One region of the Bowmanella denitrificans genome, then DNA from elsewhere that is predicted to be linked to it. Evidence: predicted binding sites of a transcription regulator. Region 1 holds the regulator's gene; each other region holds the start of a gene.

Region 1 (7,650 bases):
CAACTAACCCAAATACACGGCATTAGCCTATGAATCGCCTGACCTTAAGTATTCTGCTGCTGTTTGTGCTGATACTGGCTACCAACTACAACTGGTGGCTGGACAGTGAACAGCCACAAACCAGCAAGCAAGGTGAAGAAGTCTGGCAGCCAAATTACCTGGCCCGCAATATGCAAACCAGTTTGTATAATGACGATGGTGTTCTGACTCATAGTATCCACGCTAAGGTAATGGAGCATTACGACATGCTGGGTTTTACCCTGTTCCAGCAACCTCAATACAGTATCTTTGTTGACACGAACGAGCCCCCTTGGGAAATTACCGCCGACGAGGGCACACTATACGAAGACAACCGCATTCAGTTGGAAACCAATGTAGAGATACGCAGTCTTAGCAACGAAGGATTGCTGCAAACCATCAGCACCAGCTTTATCGAGATAGACCTGAACAGCAAAACCATGCATTCTGACCAGCCTGTTACCATCAGCGGTGTCAATTATGTCATCAGAGGCAATGGTTTTAGCGCAGATTTGAACACCAAACAATTTGAACTACTGGATCACGTAGAGACCATCTATGGTAAATAAAATTAAACTGCATGTGCTGACGGCGGCCGTTCTTCTGAGTGCTTCCGCTGCAGCAATCAATAAGGATTTTAACGAACCTATTAAGGTGGCCTCCAAATACCAGTCCGGTGACGGTATCAATAAAGTGTCCATTTTTCGCGAAAATGTGAAAATCACCCAAGGCACCCTGAGTATTGATGCCGATGAAGTGGAAGTGAATGCCGAACAAGGTAAAGGACGGGAAATTTTTATTGCCAAAGGCGAACCGGCCGAGTACCAACAAACCATGGCCGACGGCAGTCGTATTCGGGCGTTGGCCAATCATATCGAATATCAGGTGGATAAACGAACTCTGACCTTAAAGGGAAATGCTGAGCTACATCAAAACAGCAGCAGTGTTAGCGGTGATAACATTGAGTTCAATATGGAGAAGGAACAGTTAGTCGCACAAGGCTCGGACGACGGTGATGGCCGGGTAGAAACAATTTTCCAGCCAGAGCCCAAGAAGAAACCGGTCCAGGAGAAGTAAATTCATGCCAACACTTAAGGCCTCGCATCTGGCGAAAAGCTACAAAAATCGCCAGGTGGTGCGTGACGTGAGCCTGCAAGTCAGTACCGGACAGATTGTGGGTTTGCTCGGCCCCAATGGCGCAGGAAAAACCACTTCCTTCTATATGATTGTTGGCCTGGTTCCCATGGACAAAGGCCAGATATTTATTGATGACCAGGAACTCAGCCACCAACCAATGCATGTGCGGGCCAGACTGGGCATTGGCTATCTGCCCCAGGAGTCATCCATCTTCCGGAAACTAAGCGTTTATCAAAATCTGATGGCGATTCTGGAAACCCGCAAGGATCTCAACCAGGAGCAACGGGAGCAGGAGGCGGATGCATTGTTGGATGAATTTAACATCAACCATATCCGTCATAGCACCGGCATGAGTCTGTCCGGAGGAGAAAGACGCCGGGTGGAAATCGCCCGGGCCTTGTCAGCCAACCCCAGATTTATATTGCTGGATGAGCCCTTTGCCGGTGTCGATCCCATTTCGGTCAGCGATATAAAAAAGATTATCCATCATCTGAAAGACAGAGGCATCGGCGTTCTGATTACCGACCATAATGTCCGTGAAACCCTGGATGTATGTGAAAAAGCTTATATTGTCAGTCATGGTGAATTAATTGCGGAAGGCTCAGCCGAACAGGTACTTAACGACAAGCAGGTCAGAGATGTATACCTGGGTGAGCAATTCAAGCTATAGTTAAGCCAAACAGGCATTGAACTTGCCATGAACGACCATATCAATACCCTGAAGGCCATTGGAAGATAATAAGAAGTAGATGAAGCCCGCATTACAGCTAAAATTCAGCCAGCAGCTCACCATGACGCCGCAACTGCAACAGGCCATTCGTCTGTTGCAACTGTCGACCCTGGATCTGCAACAGGAAATCCAGGAAGCCCTGGAATCCAACCCTTTGTTGGAAGCGGATGACGGCCAGGATTTTTCCACCGGCGACGATCAGGACCTCAACAATGTCAGCAACGACAGTGCTTCTGCCAATAGCGAAGACAACGACCGCATGGAAACCGGCGAAGCGCTGGAAAAACAGGAATTACCAGACGACTTACCGGTAGATACTACCTGGGATGAGTATTACAGCGCTTCTTCAGGCCCCTCCTCCTCAGCCGCCAGCTCAGATGAGGACAATATTTACCAGGGTGAAACATCCGACAGCATTCAGGATCACTTGCTGTGGCAAATGCGTCTGACCCCTTTCAGTGAAACTGACACCGCTATTGCTATCGCTATTATCGATAGCATTGATGAGTCAGGTTATCTTACGGTCAGCACCGAAGACATTCTGCAGAGTCTGGATATCGAAGACGAAGAAGTGGAACTGGATGAGGTGGAATGCGTGTTAAAACGTATCCAGATGTTTGATCCTGTGGGGGTAGGCTCGCGTTCAGTGCAAGAATGCCTATTGGTGCAACTTCGTCAGTTTGGCGCTGAAACCCCCTGGCTGGAAGAAGCCAAGGCGTTGATTCTGGAGCATAGCGAACTGCTGGCCAGCAAAGACTACCGTACCCTGATGCGCAAGGCACGTTTGAAAGAAGACGAACTGCGTGAAGCACTGCGGTTACTGCAAACCCTGAATCCCAGGCCAGGCAGCGCCATCGTCACCAGTGAACCAGAGTACGTTATTCCAGACGTGTCAGTGACTAAGAAAAATGGCCGCTGGGTGGTAGAACTAAACCCTGATAGCCTGCCCAAGTTGAGTATCAATCAGCAGTATGCGGCCATGAGCCGCAATGCCAGAAATTCCAGCGACAGCCAGTTTATCCGCTCTCATATGCAGGAAGCCAAATGGTTTATCAAGAGTCTGGAAAGCCGGAATGAAACGCTACTTAAAGTGGCTAATTGCATAGTACAGCAGCAACAGGGATTTTTTGAATATGGCCCTGAGGCCATGAAACCAATGGTGCTGAATGATGTCGCAGAAATGGTGGATATGCATGAATCCACTATTTCCCGGGTTACGACCCAGAAGTATATGCATACACCACGTGGCATTTTTGAGCTGAAATACTTCTTCTCCAGCCATGTGGCAACGGAAAGTGGTGGCGAGTGCTCGTCTACTGCTATCCGCGCTCTGATTAAAAAACTGGTGGCGGCAGAAAAACCCGCCAAACCGCTGAGTGACAGCAAGATTGCGCAGTTGTTGGCCGAGCAAGGCATTATGGTTGCCCGGCGGACAATCGCCAAATACCGGGAATCCTTATCGATTCCCCCATCCAACCAACGCAAGAGTCTGCTTTAAGACTTACCAACAAAAGGAAGAGGCATTATGCAAATCAACCTTACTGGTCATCACGTTGAAATCACCGATTCTCTTCGCGCCTATGTTGACAGCAAATTTACCAAGTTGGAGCGACATTTCGATCATATTAACAATGTCCATGTTATCCTGAATGTGGAGAAACTTAATCAGAAGGCGGAAGCCACTCTGCACCTCAATGGTGCCGAGGTTTTTGCCACCTCCGAGCATACCGATATGTATGCCGCCATTGACAGCCTTATAGATAAGCTTGATCGCCAGGTGCTCAAGCATAAGGAAAAAATAAAACGCCATTAGGCTCAAACAAAGCCATAAACAGGCCCCGCCTGTTTATGGCCACAACACAAAACTCAGCATGGAAATCAAAGACATCCTCTCCCTTGATTGCACTTCCTGTGCCATTCAGGGGACCAGTAAAAAACGCATTCTGGAATCTATCAGTGATATCGCGGCCAGGCATCTGCCAGAAATTGGTCAGGATGCGATCCTCACCAGTCTGCTGAACCGTGAAAAAATGGGTAGTACCGGCATTGGTTGTGGCATTGCCATTCCCCATGGCCGTTTGGCCGGACTGGAGAAAGTCACGGCAATATTGTTAACCAGCCAGCCAGCCGTCGCGTTTGAAGCCATTGATAATCAGCCTGTGGACATCTTCTTCGCTATTCTTGTACCAGAAGATCAGGCACAGGGACATCTGCAAACCCTGGCCACTATAGCAGCCAAACTGAATGACAAGGAAACGGTGAAAAAGCTACGTCATGCCCAATCAGATCAGGAACTATTTGAGGCCATAGTGTGAAACTCATTATTATCAGCGGGCGCTCCGGCTCGGGTAAGTCTATTGTCTTAAGGGCATTGGAAGATCTGGGTTATTACTGTGTGGACAATATTCCGGTTAATTTGCTACCGACTCTGACCCACACGGTTGTCGATGAGTATGATCAGGTTGCCGTCAGCATTGATGTGCGTAACCTACCCAAAGACCCTGAAGAGTTGGTAGAAATTCTTGACTACCTGCCCTCTAACTGGGAACTGACCATACTTTATCTGGATGCCAGTGACGACGTGCTAATCAAACGTTTCAGCGAAACCCGTCGTCTGCACCCGTTATCCAAACACAGTAAGTCGCTGACCGACGCTATTCAGTCAGAAGCCTTATTGCTTGCCCCGATTATCGAGCGGGCCGACTTATACATCGACACCGGTGAGTTATCGGTGCATCAGTTGGCCGAACTGGTGCGTGAACGCATCCTGGGAAAAAAGAGCTCACGCCTGGTATTGGTTTTCGAATCATTTGGTTTTAAACATGGCATTCCCAAGGATGCCGACTACGTATTCGATGCGCGATTTTTGCCTAACCCGCACTGGGAGCCTGAGCTGAAGAGCCTGACCGGTCTGGATCCGCAAGTGGAAGCATTTTTAGGCTCCCAGGCCATTGTTACCAAGTTTATCTGGCAAATACAGAACCTGATATCAACCTGGTTACCTCATCTGGAGCGCAATAACCGCAGCTATGTCACCATAGCCATTGGTTGTACTGGTGGTCAGCATCGCTCCGTTTACGTGGCAGAAAGCCTGGCGCGCACATTCAAGGCGGTACATCCGGATGTACAAATAAGGCACAGGGAGTTGTCACGAAAATGAGACTGGAAAAGGTCCTGTTAATCCAGAACAAATTGGGATTACATGCCAGAGCAGCCACCCAATTAGCGAAACTGGCCAATCAATTCGATGCCCAGGTAACGCTGGTACAGGGCGACAAGTCAGCTTCAGCCACCAGTGTATTAGGTTTGATGATGCTGGAAAGCAGCATGGGCAAGGAAGTACTGGTGATCAGCGAAGGGCAGGATGCCAAAGCCGCACTGCTGGCAGTGGAACAATTAATTCAACAGAAATTTAATGAGGCAGAGTAAATTTCAGTAACCTCTGGTATTTAATACTGTACTAAGCAAATCACCTTCGCAGTTTGTCATTAGCCTATCTAGACGGTCTTACTGGAGTAGCGCACCGCCTGATTAATTTGCCCCATCTCTGCTTCAGTTAAATTTCGCCACTGGCCAGGCTTAAGATTGCCCAGTTGCACCTGCATAATACGCTCACGTTTGAGACGCACCACCTGATAACCAAGAAACTCACACATGCGGCGAATTTGTCTGTTCAGTCCTTGTGTCAGAATAATCCGAAAAGAAAAGCGCCCGGTTGCTTTTACCTGACAAGGTTTGGTTATGGTGCCCAGAATAGGTACCCCCTGGCTCATCTGACGCACAAAACGTTCACTCACCGGCTGATTGACAGTCACCAGATATTCTTTTTCATGCTCATTACCGGCGCGCAGGATCTTGTTAACGATATCCCCGTCTGTGGTCAGAAAGATCAGTCCCTCTGAATCTTTATCCAGCCGCCCGATAGGAAAAATACGCTGGCGATGGCCGATGGCATCAACAATATTGCCCTGCACATCGCGCTCTGTGGTACAGATAATGCCAACCGGCTTGTTATAGGCAATATAGACACGATCAGATTTGTCTTCGGCACTGGCACCAACCGGCTTGCCATCCACACTGACCTGATCGCCGGGCATCACCTTAGTACCAAGCTCTGGCACTTTGCCGTTAATGCTAACCCGTTTTTGTTCAATCAGCTTGTCTGCTTCGCGACGGGAACAGTAGCCTGAATCGCTGATAAATTTATTAAGCCTGATGGCGCCGTTTTCGCTCATATATCCTCCAGCGCCTTTGCGCCGGGGAATTTTAATCCATGCAGCGGTGCAGATCACGGTAAAACTGGTTTATGCCGATGCCTTTGCGTATTTCTCAGCAAAGGCAGACTGGTTGCGCCTTAACGTTGGGATGGACGGATAGCTTTGAGTGACTGACTGAAGGTCTGCATATCTTCAGGGCTGTAACGGCTGTGTACGGCTTTGTTTGAGGCCGGTTGATGCAACAGGCTGACTCCGGGTCGGTATGCTTGCTTTGGCCGAATGGGGCGCGCAGTAAAACCCCCGCCGCAATTAGGACAGACATTTTGCAGAATATGTTCCACACAGTGCTGACAGAAGGTGCACTCATAGCTGCATATCCAGGCCTGCTCTGAATCGGGCGGCAGCGGGCAATTGCAGCACTCACAGTTGGGTCGCAGCTCCAGCATCAGATACTGCCCTGTTTTTCCACCACCAGAATGCGCGCTGGTCCCACAGGAAAGGCGCAATGGGCGGTGCCGACACCAGCATAGAAAATATCACCACAACCAAGCAGTGCCTTATGCTCCTTGCCTTTATCCCGATAACGCATCTCCACTTCGCCATCCAGCACCACAAAGACCTCATCGCCATCATTGACATGCCAGTGATAGGGTTGATCCGTCCAGTGCAATCGGGTGCTTATCCCCTGCATACAGGCAATGTCTTTGGCCCCCCATGGGCGCTCGGCGGTAAACTCTCTAGCCCGAATCACTTGCATCTTCTACTCCTCGGTACAGGAAGGTGGTGTTAATTCCTGAGTCAGAGCCGTTACTTTAAAAGGCTGCTCAGGGTCTTCTGTGACTTTCACCGTCAACGCGTCGATAAGGTTGTAATCCCCGGCACCGTTTAATCGCCACAAATTCACAGTATCAGGGCCTCCAAAGTGTTTATCCAAACACATGGGCTCCGTATCACCATGTGCGAACAACACTGGTTTACCAAAGGCTTTTGCCACGTCGCGTAATTGACGGCGATATTGCAGGTAAGGATCACATTGATGGGTGCTGTCAGCGCGACAAACAGGCTTGCCTTCCCCCACAGTGATATCGGCATGGGTGGCAATCACCATGGCTTTGGCTTGCTTGAGCTTGGCAAAAGCCAGGGCCTGCTCAAGCCAGATTTGATTTGCCTGGTCACGCATTTCTACCTGCTGTAGCGCAAAGTCAGCATCATCCAGATATATCTGTGCGCGGCCATTGACCGTTCCCAATATATGCAGGGTAACAAAAACCGTCTCTTCCACCAGCCAGCGGGCATTCTCAGGGTATTCCTCCTGCCGGCTTAATTGCCATTCGGCCAGCCCTGACGGGGCGGGATGGTAAAAAATCTCGCGTAACTGGTTCAGCACCTGGTACTCGCTGACGGGATGGGGATTACTGGGCCTGTCGCAATCGGTCCAATCATTATCCCCTGGCGTCACAAAAACCCGGTCCGGCTTTAAGGCATATAAATCATCGCGAATCGCCGTCAATCCTGCCTGGCTACAAGGTGCCTTACTCCCCTGCATAT
Region 2 (7,650 bases), on a different contig from region 1:
GTGCCACTGAAATATGCCGACTACAGCGCCGAACAGTTTGCCGCTGAAGGTGTAAGGGTGGTACCGCCGGCAACAGTACGTACCGGCAGCTTTATCGGCCGCAATGTGGTGTTGATGCCTTCCTACGTTAATATCGGCGCCTTTGTGGATGAAGGCACCATGGTGGACACCTGGGCCACAGTGGGCTCTTGTGCACAAATTGGTAAGAACGTGCATTTGTCTGGTGGTGTCGGTATTGGCGGTGTACTGGAGCCGCTGCAAGCCAACCCAACCATCATTGAAGACAACTGTTTTATCGGTGCCCGCTCTGAAATCGTGGAAGGCGTGGTAGTTGAGGAAGGCGCCGTGATCTCTATGGGTGTCTATATTGGCCAGAGCACCCGCATCTATGATCGTGAAACAGGCGAGATCCATTATGGTCGAGTCCCGGCGGGCTCGGTCGTGGTACCTGGCAATCTGCCGTCAGCCGATGGCAAATACAGCCTGTACGCCGCGATCATTGTTAAAAAAGTGGATGCCAAAACCCGCGCTAAAGTGGGTATCAATGCCCTGCTGCGGGGCGCTGAGTAATCTGCGCTGAGGGCGGGACACCCCGCCCTCAATCAACGGTACTACTTGTATGACGCAAAGACTATCAGGTGATGAGCGCTCAGGACTTTTCTTGCCGCGTCACAGCCATAATCTGGCTTAGCCAAATACCTGTTTTAACCAGGGCAGTACTTCGTCCTGCGGATCCAGGGTTTCACATGCATCCACTTTGAAAAGCGGCGCCAATGGCTCACCGCGTAATTCTTCCAGCAAGGCAAATATTTTTCGCCCGGCCCCACAATAGGTTTCTCCGTAACTACTGTCCCCTAAGCCCACAACGGCAAAGCCTTTACCATTGAGTAGCGGAAAGCGGGATTCCAGATCCAGAATAAAACCTTCAAGATTAGGCGGAATGTCGCCCTGCCCGGTGGTGGAGCTGATAAATAACAGTTGCTCGGCCTGTTGGAAATCTGCCATAACAGGTTCATCAATCACCTTAGCCTGATGTCCGCCAGCGGCTAATTGTTGTTTGGCATCTTCGGCCAATTGCTGGGCATTGCCATAAACACTGCCGTAAAAAATACTGATTTCAGCCATAAGCCTATTATTACTCCTTAATTTGGTAATCGTGCCAACGGGTCAATAGTGCATCGAATCTGGGTTCCTGCTCAAGTGTGATTGTCAGCGCCTGTTGAGTAAAAGGGTGTATCAGCGACATACTCCAGGCACACAGCCCCAGTCCGTTAAAACTAAATTCACGGCGTAGCAACGCATTGTGTTTGCCATCGCCGTGATTCACATCGCCGACAATGGGATGGCGGATATGTGCCATATGTCTGCGTATCTGGTGCTTACGACCCGTTTGCGGATACAACTCCAAAAGGGAATAACGGGCAGTTTGATAAGGTCTGACCGCAAAGGGTAATTCAAATCGCTGTAAGGTTTTATAATCAGTGACCGCGGACTGCGCTGGTTTATCTGTTTTTGCCTGTTTATCGGCAATTTTATCCAGCTTTTCCTTAAGAGCATAATCGATGCGCCCGGCATCCGGGGTAAAGCCTCTGACAATGGCCCGGTAGGTTTTGTTTATTGCCCCTTGAGTAAACTGCTCCGTCAGCCGCCTGGCAGCTTCCTGGCTAAGAGCGAATAACAATACCCCAGAAGTAGGCTTATCCAGGCGGTGCACGGTATACACTGGCTGACCAATTTGATCGCGCACGGCCTGCATGGCAAAACGTGTCTCGTACTTGTCAATCACACTGCGATGCACCAGCAACCCGGCCGGCTTGTGCACCGCCACCAGGTAGTCATCCTGATACAATACGGGTAAGGTCGGCATGGGTGCATATAAGTCATCTATCTGCGACAACACCGTCAGCACAGCAGAGAGATCAACTCTGTCACCCCAGCTTTGCTCGGCCATGGGGAGCAGCGCCATAGTGCCAGGCAAAGGTAAATCTTGAGTGATAATGCTATTCATGCGCGGCAGAAAAACAAACTGTAACCATTGTTCAAACTGCAGGGTATCCACACAAAATGGTGCCTGACTTAACAACGCTCCAGCCGCTGGGGTTTGTTTGTGCCATAGACCCGCATGCTGCATTGCATTGGTGAGTTTAGTGAGGAGCTTGTGGCTTAGCTTACGTTTTACAAAGTCTGACATGCTATATCTATCGGGTTATACTTGCCTGCTTCAAATTAAGGCAATATGGTGCACCTCCAATCGGAGGGGCGAAAAGTCCAAGAGTAACATGACCAGTATCAGTACACTGAGTGAATTCCTGCTGCAATCCGGCTGTCAGTACCGGGTATATGATTTAGGCCGCGCGATCCGTAAGCTGGATCCGCAAACCTTTCTGGATATAGAAAATAACCGCAAGGCCCATCCTTATCCCCGACTTGGCTATGCTTGGCTGGCTGTGTTGTTCTGGAATAAGCAGCTTAGTCATCAGCAGTACATCTGGTTTTTAAAACTGCCACTGGACGAGCAAGGAATGTTGGTCAGTGCCGCCCGCAATCATTTCCTGGGCATTGTATTAGAAGCGTTGGGCAAACAGATGGACAACGCCTCGCCAGACACCCTGCCGGAACATCCTTATGGCTTTGTTCCGGGCCAACAACAAATGGCAGATTTTAACGCTTTAGTGCGTAAGGCGATGAAATTACCCGAATCAGAACACCTGGCTAATGTTCAGGCTTATATTCGTGCCCCTGCGGATCAGGAGTGGCAATCCCTGGCCTTGCAAGGACTGGCTGATTTAGCCGCTAGTCTGGACGACCCTAAGACACGCCAATTGTTTATCAGTCAATTTACTGCATTACATCAACAGGTGCAGCTAACCTTATTGAATTCCTTGGAAAATCACCAACTGGATGTCGGTCTGAGTGAGTTTATACTGGCACAGATGGCGGCACACCCGACACAGCCAGCCTGGCAAATAGCTGGATTACGGGCTCTCAGCCAAAGTCAGGCTGATGGATTAGTGGCTGATACACTCAGCAAGCTGCTGCAAGGTGAGCAAATTGACAGCGATTTGCTGATAACGATTTCCGGGCGTCACTGGCACAGGCTGCTACCCCATGACTTGCTTTCACCCTATATAAATCTTGTGGCTGAACATACGCCGGATTTGTTTGCACCAGTGTTTGCAGATCTGGTCAGATTGCCGCAGCTCAGAACAGCTATGCTGGCCATGCTGCGCAGCACAGACAAAAGTCCCGCCCTTACCCAGGCCATCGGACGACTATTTAGCGAGCAACAGCAATGAATCTGGCTGACCTGCTATTAATGATGGTGATTCTGGCGCTGGCCTGGCAATTCTGGCGAGTCAGGGCTATGAGTGAAAAAGCCTATGGCTATCTGCAGGACTATTGCAATAAGCAAGGCTTACAGCTTATTTCTCTGTCCAGAAGAAAGACCAGAATTCGTCCTTTTCACGGCAAACTGGATTGGTACTGTGAATTTGATTTTGAATTTTCCGGTAACGGCGAGGATACCTATCAGGGCAGTTTAATTATGCGTGGAATGCAAGTAACAGATACCCAGTTGCCGCCTTACCGGGTTTGACCCCGCCAAACCAAGGCGCCAAAAAGAATAAAGGCGTGGTCATCAGACCACGCCCCTACCAAATACTAACTCCCTTTACGGCATACCTTTGCCACTATCATCCTTGTTCCGGTTCCATCTGGAATCCAATCCGTTTGCCCTTACTCTCCCTGAGTAAGACACTCGTCCTGAGTGGATCCCGCTCCCTTATCCCTGTACGCTGCCTCCATTGTGGCGCGATTCCCCTCTCCCAGGGTTGTCCATTTACTTCATCCTGAAGTTATTCCTTTAGCTTCCCCCTGAAGCTGTTCCTTTTGCCTTCTCCTTAGGCTTCATCCCTGCCCTTCATCCTGAAGGTATCCAAAACTCTTCCCTGACCCATCGTGTTTCCTTGTGACAGGGATAAAGATAAAGCACAGGGGATTATTTGCCATACCCCCAATTCAGGCTGACAACATAAATGCACTATGACAGACAAGAAGAAAAGACCAATAAACTTTACATTTCAATAGATTAAGAAAAGTCGTAGGAGTTTGTCGGCATAAACAAAAGCGGTTTATCCTACAGTTTTGTGAGAAATGTCTTACAAAGAAAGCGGCCTTTGTCTTACACGTCTGACAACGGCCAAATGCTCAGTCCAAATAAAGCTGCGCAAACGCTAAGCAAAGTGCTATTTTTTTCGCCGAAACATCAAGTGGCCAGCGATACGGCCAACCTGTAATTCTTTCACTAACCCGTAGTCACCGTCCTCAAAAAAGCCAAGACATTTGGGCAAAGTGACAAATACTGCAACCCCTTCACTGGATCTATCTTCATCCATCAAGGTATCAATGGCCCCCATCAATACATGCCCCAAGCCACGATGCTGATGATCCGGATGCACACCAATAAACGACAGCATATGGTAACGTCCTGCCGGCACCTGCTCTCTGACCTTTTGCTCCTTCTCAACCATTTGTCGGGTGCCCAGGAATCCAGCGGTCAACAACATTTTTAAACGCCAATGCCAGAAACGATTGGGTCCCAGGCTGGCGTTGGGCTGAATAAGGCAGGCCACTGCCAACAGTCGTTCGCCTTCAAATAACCCGACCATAGGCTGTTTGGCGATCCAAAAAGTATGCAGTTCTTCACGGATAGCAGCGCGTAGTCGCTCTTCGTAGCCCTCTTTATCGGCCTGAAATATATTCATAAACAGCGGATCATCATGGTAAGCCTGGTATAAAATCGAAGCAGCGATCTTGAGATCTTCAGCCGCCAGGAATACCGCTTTTACTTTATCTTTTGCCAACGCCAGGTTCATGCCGTTTCCAACAGAAGTTGTCTATAGTTGTAGATAAGACAATAACCCAGCACGGGGAATTTGTTAACATTTTGTTATCTTCGTGGAGGAAGGTATGAACATCAACAGTCCAAGCATTAACGATCTATTTAACCAGTTGGGGCTCGCCAGTGACGAAGGAGCGATAAACCGCTTTATAGACCGTCATAAAGGCTTAGACAGCCGGGTCAAGCTGGAGCAGGCACCCTTCTGGAACTCGTCTCAAAGCAGTTTTATTCAGCATGCCTTGACTGATGATGCGGAGTGGGCTGAAGTCATTGATCAGCTCAACAACAGGCTGCGCTGATCAATGAGTAAGCATTAGGTTCAGACTAATATGTCCGATAGGCCTCGTCGCCCCAGCCACTTAAGTGGTTATCTTTGAACACCAGAGGTGTGCATTCATCCTTGCTTGTTACACCATCACCATGATTTCGATGGGTACGATAAAACAAGACTTGGACCTTTTGGCCATTTTGATCGTGATACTCGCTAAAATCGGGTACCCCCAGGCGGTGAGTAATTTCTTCCAGACTTAACCCTGGGCTTAGCCTGGCAATCTCTTGGCGATTCTGGCTTTCACGTTTCTCCCAATCTGCCTGATGATACTGATCAGGTTTAACCGAAATTATACAGCCAGATAAACTGCCTACAGCCAAACTTAACGTAATCGCAGCTATCCATTTATTCATTATTTTCCTCGTCTTGTTGGACAGTTGGTTGATGTGAATGGGTGTAAGCAAGAGACGAACCAAGTTGTATAACACTGATATTAAAACACTTTTTAATATCAGTGCCATGCTTAGGTAGTGTTAGAATGACTCTATTCACCACTAGATAGCCAAATTGACCAATACTATGAACAATGCGGACTATATTTTGTCGTTATGCAAGGAATTATCGGCGGCAGGGAAAGCCCCCTCAGTGGCTCTGATAAAGTCCAGAGCACAAAAGCCACTGCCGCTGGCCGACATTCTGTCGGTATTACAAAAGTGGAAACAGGCACCCGAGGCATTAGCGGCCAAGGCCAAACCCGTGGCAGAAACCGAGCAACAGGTTCCGTCTTTGTCACAACGGGTAGATAGACTGGAAAAGCAGATGTCAGAACTTATCGCTCTGGTTGCTCAGATTCATCAGCAGTTGGGCAAATCCTAAACCTCGCCTGGGCCTGGTGCCAGACCGTCAAGAAAACAGCTGAGATTATCCGCCAGCACCTCTGAGGCAGGTAAACCCACGCGTTCCAGCACCACCTGACCGCTGTGGTTGTCCAGGCTGAGAATAAAATCATCATCATCCGTCACCGCAAAGAACAGGGTGACAGGCTGCTTTAAGCGCTTTTTCATCAGCACGTGACCAATCAAATTTTGCTGCAAGCGAATAAAGTCATCCTCATTCCAGGGCAACAGCAATTGTAAGTCCCCCCTGGAAGTATGGGCCGTCAGATTCTCACTCCAATATGCGCTATAAAACGCCTTGATATCCGGGTGAAACTCAAGCTCCAACGCCCGTTCGGTATCAACAAAGTCAGCGAGCCCGACTCTGGCCACAGGCTGCCATATAATCTGTCCAGCGGCATCAGTCTCGCCAATCTGGCAAGGAGAAAGCCAGTTCGCATCCCAGTCAGTCAGCAAGGGCCGCCCAGATTGCTGATAATATTGAACATAACGCTGAACAAAGGTTTGTAGACTACTGGCAACTTGCATATCTATTGATTGAACACGAAAAACGTTAGAATAGTGTCAGTTTAACCTGCATAGAATGATGATGACAGAGCAGAAAGCCACCGATACCTTGGCCCATCTCAGCCTGGGTAAAGTCTCAGAATACATTGACCAATACACACCGGATCTGTTGCAGGCCGTACCTCGCAGTATGAATCGGCAAGCGTTGAAATGTGTGGATACTCAACCCTTCCACGGTGTGGATATCTGGAACGGTTATGAGCTATCCTGGCTGAATCTTAAGGGTAAACCCTGTGTAGCCCTGATGCAGGTTGAGATCCCAGCCAGTAGCCCAAACTTAATTGAATCCAAGTCTTTCAAGCTATATTTGAACAGCTTCAATCAGTGGAAGATTGGCGGCCGGGATGAACTACAAGCCACACTTAGCAGGGACTTATCCCATTGTGCCGGAGAAAAGGTTAAGGTCAGTTTACATGACCTCGACGCCACCAAGGATTACCAAATCCAGCATTATCAGGCTGATTTATTGGATGATCTGGATATTGAGGTAAGTGAATATCAACCCAATCCTCAATTGCTGGTCTGTACCGATAAGTTGGTAGAGCGAAGTCATATCAGTCACTTGCTCAAATCCAATTGCCTGATCACCAGCCAACCAGACTGGGCTAGTGTTTTAATTCGCTACAGCGGAAACGAAATCCAACCGGAGAGTCTGTTACGCTACCTGATATCTTTCCGGCAACATAACGAGTTTCACGAACAGTGTGTCGAGCGGATATTTTGCGACATCCTGCAGCAGTGTCAGCCTCAGAATCTGACTGTTTATGCACGCTACACCCGTCGCGGTGGTTTGGACATCAATCCTTTCAGAAGTAATTTTGAATCTCCCTATGCCAATTTGCGACTGATTCGCCAGTAAAACTGAAAGCCTACAAGAATAATTACAAAACCACTTTCACTTTAAAGCTAACTGTGTAAAATGTCCGCAGTTGTTGATAACAGGACTAGAACACACATGCCTCTTAACAATAATAAAAATGACCGGTTACCCTACTATCTGGTCAAACGTCCATTGA
Region 3 (7,650 bases), on a different contig from region 1:
ACATAGCCGGTGTGCTGGCCGCTCCGCCCCAGTCCTTGTTCTGCACCCAGCCAATCGCTCAACATGCCTTGCCAATCGGGTCGATCTTTACCGGCCAGCAAATAGCATTGCCCACCAGCCAGGGGTAGGCGCAACCAGTATTGGCTCAACTGATTTAACTGCACGGCACTCAGAGTATTGCGACACAGCAGGATGGCGTATTGGCTGAAGTGCTGCGGCAATACCGCCACTGCCGCGTGTTTAAGTTCGGGCTGAAATGACAAAGGATCGCCAACCGCGGCAAACAGGGCGCCAATAGCGCCGTGGCTGCAAAACTGTTGGTTCCAGTGCATGGGCGCAAACAATTCGCCGCGCCGCTGGCTACTTTCCAGCTTAATTTGCAGCATCACCTGTGCCTCACCACTGCATTTTGACCTTAGCTTCACCAGTTGCCCTTCCTGTAAACCCATGACGGCGGCGTCCTCGGGATGCATGGCCAGCCAGGGGCGATCCTGATGCTGCAACAGTTCAGGCGCGGTGCCGGTGCGGGTCATGCTATGCCACTGGTCACGCACTCTGCCGCTATTCAGCACCCATGGGAAAGCCTCGCTGGTCAGTTGCTTGGGCGGCTGGTACGTCAGTGGCACAAAATTGGCCCGGCCGCTTTGGGTGTAAAAATGCCCATCGCTGAACAAACGTTTGCAACCCTGCGGATTATGACTATTCACCGGCCATTGTATGGGAGACAGTTGTTCATACTGACGCTGCGTTAATCCCGCCAGGCCACTGATATCCAGCGCCCGCTGTCCCTGATTGGCAAGCCCGGTCAGCCGCGCATATTCAGCAAAAATGTCACTGGGGTGGGCGTAATCAAAACCACTAAAACCCATGGCCCTGGCAAACTCGCAGAGGATCTGCCAGTCGGGCTTGGCCTGACCGGCAGGCACTAAAAAGCCTCGCTGACGGGAAATACGTCGCTCGGAATTGGTTACCGTTCCGTCTTTTTCCGACCAGGGGCAAGCAGGAAGCGCAATATGGGCAAAGGCCAGGGTATCGTTATTAGCCACAGCGTCTGATACCACCACCAGCTCGCACTGGCCTAGCGCCTGCGCCACCAGTTGACGGTCCGGCAGGCTGACCATGGGGTTAGTGCCCATAATCCACAGTGCTTTGATCTTGCCTTTGGCCATTTGGCTGAACAGTTGCAGCGCAGGTAAACCAGGGGCTTTGACCATGGCAGGGGACTGCCAGTACTGCTGTAAAAGCTGCCTGTCCCGCTCGGACTGAATATCCAGGTGCGCGGCCAGCATGGTGGCCAGCCCACCCACCTCACGGCCGCCCATGGCATTGGGCTGACCGGTAACAGAAAACGGGCCACTACCGGGTTTACCAATTTTGCCGCTGGCCAGATGGCAATTAATAATGGCGTTGACCTTGTCGGTGCCGCTGCTGGACTGGTTTACCCCCATGGAAAAGAAACTGAGCGCGCTTGGGCTGTTACAAAACCAGCGATAAAACAGGCGGATATCGCGGCTGTCCAGTTCACAAAGCTGCGCCACTTTTGCCACGGTCCAGTCACGGGCGCAGTCTAATGTGGCTGCAAAGCCCTGGGTATGCTGACGGATAAAGGCCTGATCCAGCCCCTGATGTTCGGCAAGATACGCCAGTAAACCATTAAACAGCGCCACATCGGTACCGGCTTTAATCGGCAGAAAAAGGTCCGCCTGTTCGGCAGTGGCGGTTTTTCTGGGGTCGATAACCACCAGTTTCAACGCCGGATTTATGGCCCTGGCCCGCTCCATGCGCTGATACAGCACCGGATGGGTCCAGGCAGCATTGGAGCCAACCAGCACCAGTAACTCGGTTTGTTCCAGATCGTCATAACAACATGGCATGGCATCGGCACCAAAGGCACGTTTGTAGCCTGCCACCGCCGAGGACATACATAGCCTTGAATTGGTATCAATATTGGCGCTGCCGATATAGCCCTTCATTAATTTATTGGCCAGGTAATAGTCCTCGGTCAGCAGTTGCCCCGAGACATAAATGGCCACCGAATCCGGCCCGTATTTTTGTATGGCTTGAGTAAAACCCTGCGCCGCGGTGTCGATAGCTTGCTGCCAACTGGTTGGCTGGCCATATATCGTCGGGCTGAGGAGTCTGCCCTGCAGGCCGTTCGTTTCCGGTAGCTTGCTACCCTTGATACATAGCCGACCATAATTGGCGGGGTGGTTCTGCGTGCCATGCACGCCATCCAAGTATTTTTGCCCTTGTGCATCGGTACTTAGCTGCGCATCCACACCGCAACCGACACCGCAATACGGACAGGTGGTGGCACAAAGGCGGGCGGCCGCTTGCATCAGCACACTCCTTTTGTCACAGGCTGAGACGGATTAGCAATCTGCACATCCTGACCGCTGAGCCTGACCGCAAACACCGGTAGCGCGATATTGTTGTCTTCAAGACACTGGCCACTGAGCAGCGAAAAATGCTGTTTATATAATGGCGAGGCCACCACCGGCTCCCCGGCGATACTGCCCACAATACCGCGACTGATCACATTGGCTTTACCAATAGGATCCCAGTTTCCCACCGCAAACAGCTGCTGCTTATCGCCATGCCTAAGGCTAAACAAAGCCAGTTGCCTGCCCTGCCCTTCAATATCGGGTAAATAGGCACATACGCCTGAATTGTCGATAAGGTCGTCGAGTTTACAAAGGGTTATCCACTGCATCATGCGCTCCTCAGACATTTTGGGGTTCACTGCTTATCTGGCGGACATCAATAGCGGCGAAAGCGAGTTTTTCCTGTTCGCTGGCGGGGCGCCACTGGCCGCGCTCTTCAACAAACTGGATATTGCTGTCGGGCTTATCAGCATTCACAAACTGGCGGAAGCGCTTGAGATTCTGTTCAGAGCCGATAGCGGTTTTCCATTCACATTGGTAGCTGCCAATGATTTGCTGCATTTGTGCTTCAAGCGCTTCAGCCAGGCCCAAAGAATCGTCAATAATCACCTCTCGCAGGTAATCCAGGCCGCCTTCCAGGCTTTCCAGCCATACCGAGGTACGCTGCAGGCGATCTGCGGTGCGCACATAGAACATTAAAAAGCGGTCGATATAGCGGATCAGGGTGTCGGTATCCAGGTCCTGGGCGAACAGGTCGGCATGGCGGGGCTTCATGCCACCATTGCCACACACATACAGATTCCAGCCTTTTTCGGTGGCGATCACCCCCACATCTTTACTCTGCGCCTCGGCACACTCCCTGGTACAACCGGATACCGCCATTTTGATTTTGTGCGGTGAGCGCAGCCCTTTATAACGGTTTTCTATATCAATGGCGGTGCCAACACTGTCCTGCACCCCATAACGACACCAGGTACTGCCGACACAGGATTTCACCGTGCGCAGCGACTTGCCGTAGGCATGGCCGGTTTCAAAGCCAGCTGCGATCAGTTCCCGCCAGATATCCGGCAGTTGTTCGACTCTGGCGCCAAACAAATCAATACGCTGACCGCCGGTAATTTTGGTGTAGAGCCGATACTTTTTCGCCACCTGGCCAATCACAATCAGCTTATCCGGGGTAATCTCACCGGCCGGCACTCTGGGTACCACAGAATAGGTGCCGTCTTTTTGCATATTGGCCAAAAAGGTGTCGTTGGTGTCCTGCAGGCCCACATGCGGGGTGGCCAGCACAAACTCATTCCAGTTGGAGGCCAGAATCGACGCCGCCACAGGCTTACAGATATCGCAGCCAAGCCCTTGGCCGTGCTTTTCCAGCAACGCCTCAAAGGTACGGATGTTTTCCACCTGCACCAGATGGAACAGTTCCTGGCGGCTATAGGCAAAGTGTTCGCAGATATCCTTTTTCACTTCCACGCCACGTTTGGCCAATTCGCCATCCACCAGGGTTTTCAGTAATCCGGCGCAGCCACCACAACCCGTGCTGGCCTTAGTGCAGCTTTTAATCGCGCCAAGTTCACAAGCGCCCGCATCCATGGCACCGAGAACATCGCCCTTGCTGACATTGTGGCAGGAACAAATAGTGGCCGTGATGGGGAGTGCATCGGCACCCAATGCGGGTTTGCTGCCAGCTGCGGGTAGAATCAGACTTTCCGGAAATTCCGGTAGATCCATACCGTTGAGCGCATATTGCAGCAAGGTATCGTAATCGGAGCTGTCACCCACCAGCACCGCGCCCAGCAATCTTTGCTGGCTGGCATCTACCACCAGTTTCTTGTAAATGCCCAGCGGCTGGTTCTGATACTGGTAAGACAAGGCCCCAGGGGTTTTCCCATGCGCATCGCCGATACTGGCCACCTCAACCCCGAGTAATTTGAGTTTGGTGCTCATATCTGCGCCCTGGAAACACAGCTCCCCAGCGCTGATATGGCTGGCAGCCACACGGGCCATCTGATAACCGGGGGCCACCAGACCAAAAATCCTGCCCTGCCACAGCGCGCATTCACCAATGGCGTAAATATCAGGATCTGAGGTGCGGCACTGGTCATCGATAATAATGCCGCCGCGTTCGCCTGTTTGTAGCTCTGCCTGGCGCGCCAGCGAATCCTGCGGGCGAATACCGGCGGAAAACAATATCAGATCGGCCTCCAGTGCCTCGCCATCTTTAAACTGCAACTGATAGCGACAGTGTTTACCTGCCACAATTTGCTGCGTGGCCTTATCTGTGTGTACCTTGACACCCAACGCTTCAATTTTGCTGCGCAGTTGTTTACCGCCGCCTTCATCCAGTTGCACCGCCATTAGCTGGGGGGCAAACTCCACCACATGGGCTTGCAGCCCGGCTTGCTTCAGGGCATTGGCGGCTTCCAGCCCCAATAACCCGCCGCCGATCACCACGCCGACGCGACTTTGCGCTGCCGACGCCTGAATGGCCTCAAGATCTTCGATAGTGCGATACACCAAACAATGGGGCTGATCATTGCCGGGAATGGGCGGCACAAAAGGATAAGATCCGGTGGCCAAAACCAGCTTGTCGTACACCAGATGGCGCCCGTCTTTCAGCCAAACCTGCTTGGCCTGGCGGTCAATTCTCTCCACCCAGGCATTGCAGAAAAAGTGAACTCCCAGTTGCTGATAGTGGGATTCGCTGGTCAGCATCAGATCCTCGGCGCTTTTACCGGCAAAAAATTCCGACAGATGCACTCTGTCATACGCCAGTCTGGGTTCACCGCTTAGCACTGTGATCTCTGCGCCAGGACAGGCACCAACCAGTTGTTCAACAAAATGGTGACCAACCATACCATTGCCCACCACCAGTATTTTCTTTGTGTTGCTCATGCTCAACTCCATGGGTTTTGGCCCAAAATAAAAAAGCCCACAGACCGTCCATCCCTGATGGGATGCGTATCTGTGGGCTTCGTTGCCCGGCCCGGCAGCAGACTTCATCGTCTGTGCGGGTCGTATGACAAATTGTATTAACGCGGCGACGACCTGTTATACACCGGCTTTAAAGGCCGGGTGGATCTAACTGTCCGTGGACGGCCAAGCGTCCGGGCCTTAGCGCTGAAAACCATTAAGCAGACATAATGCCAACTTATTAAATCCTTAATTATCAACGCATTACAAGAAATTAGCAGGCCTGAACAAGGTCATCGCAAACCACTTGGGTGCAAGTCTGCACTTCACTGGTGCAGCACCCTACGTCTTTCCAGAACAATGCCTTACATCAGCCACTGACAAACCAGCAATAGCGCCAATAACACCGACACCGCCTGCCAGAATCGTACTGGTTGCCGCTCCAGCAGGGACAAGCTGGATTGTCTGGCCAATAGTCGGCCACTGGGCTGAGTCAGGTCCTGTGCAAATTCTGACAGAGCAGCATAACGCTGGCGCGGTTCAAAGCGGGTGGCTTTTTGCAGGACTAAATCCAGCCAGGCAGGCAGATCCGGCCGGTGTGCCGTCAGGCTGTGATAACGTCGCGACGTGACTTTGTCCTGGCTGCTACGAGACAGTGCGGGGGCGGAAAAAGGCAGCTTGCCGCTAAACAGTTCATAAAGCAGTACCGCCAGCGAAAATTGATCGCTATACATGCTCGCCTGCTGCCCCAATAAGCATTCGGGTGCGCTGTATTCCATCGCGCCCCGCGGCTCGTCCGCTCGTACAGCGGCTCCGGCTTCCTGCCAGCCCGCCACTTGCACAGCGCCAAAGTCCAGCAGGGTTAACTGGCCTTGCACACCGATGATGATATTCTCCGGGCGTAAATCGCGGTGCACCATCCCCTGTCTTTGCAAAACTCTGAGCACGTCTATCAGTTGCGTTAATATTGGTCTGATTTGCCCTAAAGTTGGACTGGGATGGTCTTGCATCCACTGGCGTAGTGTCTGCCCCGGCAGATATTCGCAAAGATGGTAAAGAAAACGACTGGGCGGTGCGGAGTACATTTTCATAATGCCTTTGTGCTGCAGTCTTGTCGCCACCCATTGTTCTTTGATAAAGCTATCCAGATAGACGGCATCGTCGTCATGGTTAAGCGCCGGCGCTTTAAGCACCAAAGGGTAAGGCCAGTCTTTATGGCTGACCAGATAAACATGACTGCGCATACCATGATGCAAAACCTGGCGCACCACAAAACCATCCAGCGTCATGCCCTTTTGTAACACCGGCGGGATAACCTTCGAGGTGAGTTCAGACAATATTTCCTGCTCATCTTGCTGTGGCAGGCTGTTAATCCGCAGCAACAGCGCACTGATATTATCCGCACTGCCCGCCGTCAGCGCGGCGTCCACTATGCTCTGCGCCCCGGCTTCCAGATCACTTTGCAGATTGCCAAGCAGCGCTTTAAGGCGCACATCCGGCAAGACATCATGCACCCCATCGGTGCATAGCAGAAATACGTCACCTGGCTTAAGATCGGTCTGGCGATAGTCCACTTCCACATAGTTGTCCATGCCCAGCGCCCTGCACAGCGGCATCGGTGGCCGGTTCAGCCGATGGTCAATTGTCAGCAGCTCAAGCTCCGCACCCCGGTAGCGGTAAATACGACTGTCTCCCACATGCAGCAAATGTGCGGTATTGGACTTGCAGATCAGGGCGCTGAAAGTGGTTAACATGCCCATCTGACCTGGTGCCTGGCGACCATGATGATACAGCCAGTTATTCAGTGATGTCAGAATACGGGCAGCACTGGTTTTAACCGGCCAGCTGTCGGGCGTGCTCAAATAGTCCTGAATAAAATGCTGCACACTTAACTGTGCCGCTTGCTGGCCCTGCCCGGTATGGCTGGCCCCGTCGGCAATGCAGGCCACCCCACCTTTGATTTGCAACAACCAGCCACTGGGTAAATGGGCGGCAAAGGCATCGTCGTTGATGACTTTCTGCCCGGCCAGGCTGGCACCACCAAAACACAAGTCCAACTTGCCAGTTGTATCAGCCTGGCTCTCGGGGTTAGCCAGGCTCACTGCAGATGCGTTGCTCATGACAGGGTGATCAACTCTACCGAACCATCTTCACGAACTTCGGCCATATGTCCTTTAGGTTCATCCATCAGCAGCAGCACCATAAAACCCAGTACTGCCGTGGCCGCAATCACCATAAAGAAACTGGCATAATCTACCAGCGACAACACAGTTAAGTAGGTAACCGCGCCGACATTACCATAGGCACCTGTCATACCGGCTATCTGGCCGGTCAGGCGGCGCTTAATCAGCGG

What was found. Region 1 encodes sigma-54, which starts transcription at its own class of promoters, with help from an activator protein. Its sites were predicted from a motif close to GTTGGCACGNNNNTNGNNT; they were not measured.
Region 2: a site for sigma-54 is predicted at 5,630-5,648, ahead of ABD028_RS16375 (DUF3192 domain-containing protein). Genes of this name have one in related genera too.
Region 3: a site for sigma-54 is predicted at 5,517-5,535, ahead of nirB (nitrite reductase large subunit NirB). Genes of this name have one in related genera too.

What each region holds. Positions count from the first base shown of each region.
Region 1 is NZ_BAAAEI010000008.1:78,101-85,750, forward strand. It holds gene kdsC (3-deoxy-manno-octulosonate-8-phosphatase KdsC) at 1-33, shown strand, start outside; gene lptC (LPS export ABC transporter periplasmic protein LptC) at 30-587, shown strand; gene lptA (lipopolysaccharide transport periplasmic protein LptA) at 577-1,095, shown strand; gene lptB (LPS export ABC transporter ATP-binding protein) at 1,100-1,825, shown strand; gene ABD028_RS09380 (RNA polymerase factor sigma-54) at 1,905-3,383, shown strand; gene hpf (ribosome hibernation promoting factor) at 3,411-3,698, shown strand; gene ptsN (PTS IIA-like nitrogen regulatory protein PtsN) at 3,757-4,200, shown strand; gene rapZ (RNase adapter RapZ) at 4,197-5,045, shown strand; gene ABD028_RS09400 (HPr family phosphocarrier protein) at 5,042-5,314, shown strand; gene rluF (23S rRNA pseudouridine(2604) synthase RluF) at 5,383-6,120, opposite strand; gene ABD028_RS09410 (DUF1272 domain-containing protein) at 6,240-6,548, opposite strand; gene ABD028_RS09415 (cupin domain-containing protein) at 6,548-6,859, opposite strand; gene ABD028_RS09420 (hypothetical protein) at 6,863-7,650, opposite strand, start outside.
Region 2 is NZ_BAAAEI010000020.1:195,554-203,203, forward strand. It holds gene dapD (2,3,4,5-tetrahydropyridine-2,6-dicarboxylate N-succinyltransferase) at 1-570, shown strand, start outside; gene ABD028_RS16340 (flavodoxin domain-containing protein) at 688-1,125, opposite strand; gene truC (tRNA pseudouridine(65) synthase TruC) at 1,136-2,191, opposite strand; gene ABD028_RS16355 (DUF3549 family protein) at 2,280-3,296, shown strand; gene ABD028_RS16360 (DUF3301 domain-containing protein) at 3,293-3,595, shown strand; gene ABD028_RS16365 (GNAT family N-acetyltransferase) at 4,245-4,874, opposite strand; gene ABD028_RS16370 (DUF2789 domain-containing protein) at 4,969-5,199, shown strand; gene ABD028_RS16375 (DUF3192 domain-containing protein) at 5,225-5,584, opposite strand; gene ABD028_RS16380 (hypothetical protein) at 5,751-6,047, shown strand; gene syd (SecY-interacting protein) at 6,044-6,595, opposite strand; gene queF (NADPH-dependent 7-cyano-7-deazaguanine reductase QueF) at 6,654-7,493, shown strand.
Region 3 is NZ_BAAAEI010000014.1:71,106-78,755, reverse strand. It holds gene ABD028_RS12890 (nitrate reductase) at 1-2,339, opposite strand, end outside; gene nirD (nitrite reductase small subunit NirD) at 2,339-2,716, opposite strand; gene nirB (nitrite reductase large subunit NirB) at 2,724-5,279, opposite strand; gene ABD028_RS12875 (bifunctional protein-serine/threonine kinase/phosphatase) at 5,663-7,417, opposite strand; gene ABD028_RS12870 (NarK family nitrate/nitrite MFS transporter) at 7,414-7,650, opposite strand, start outside.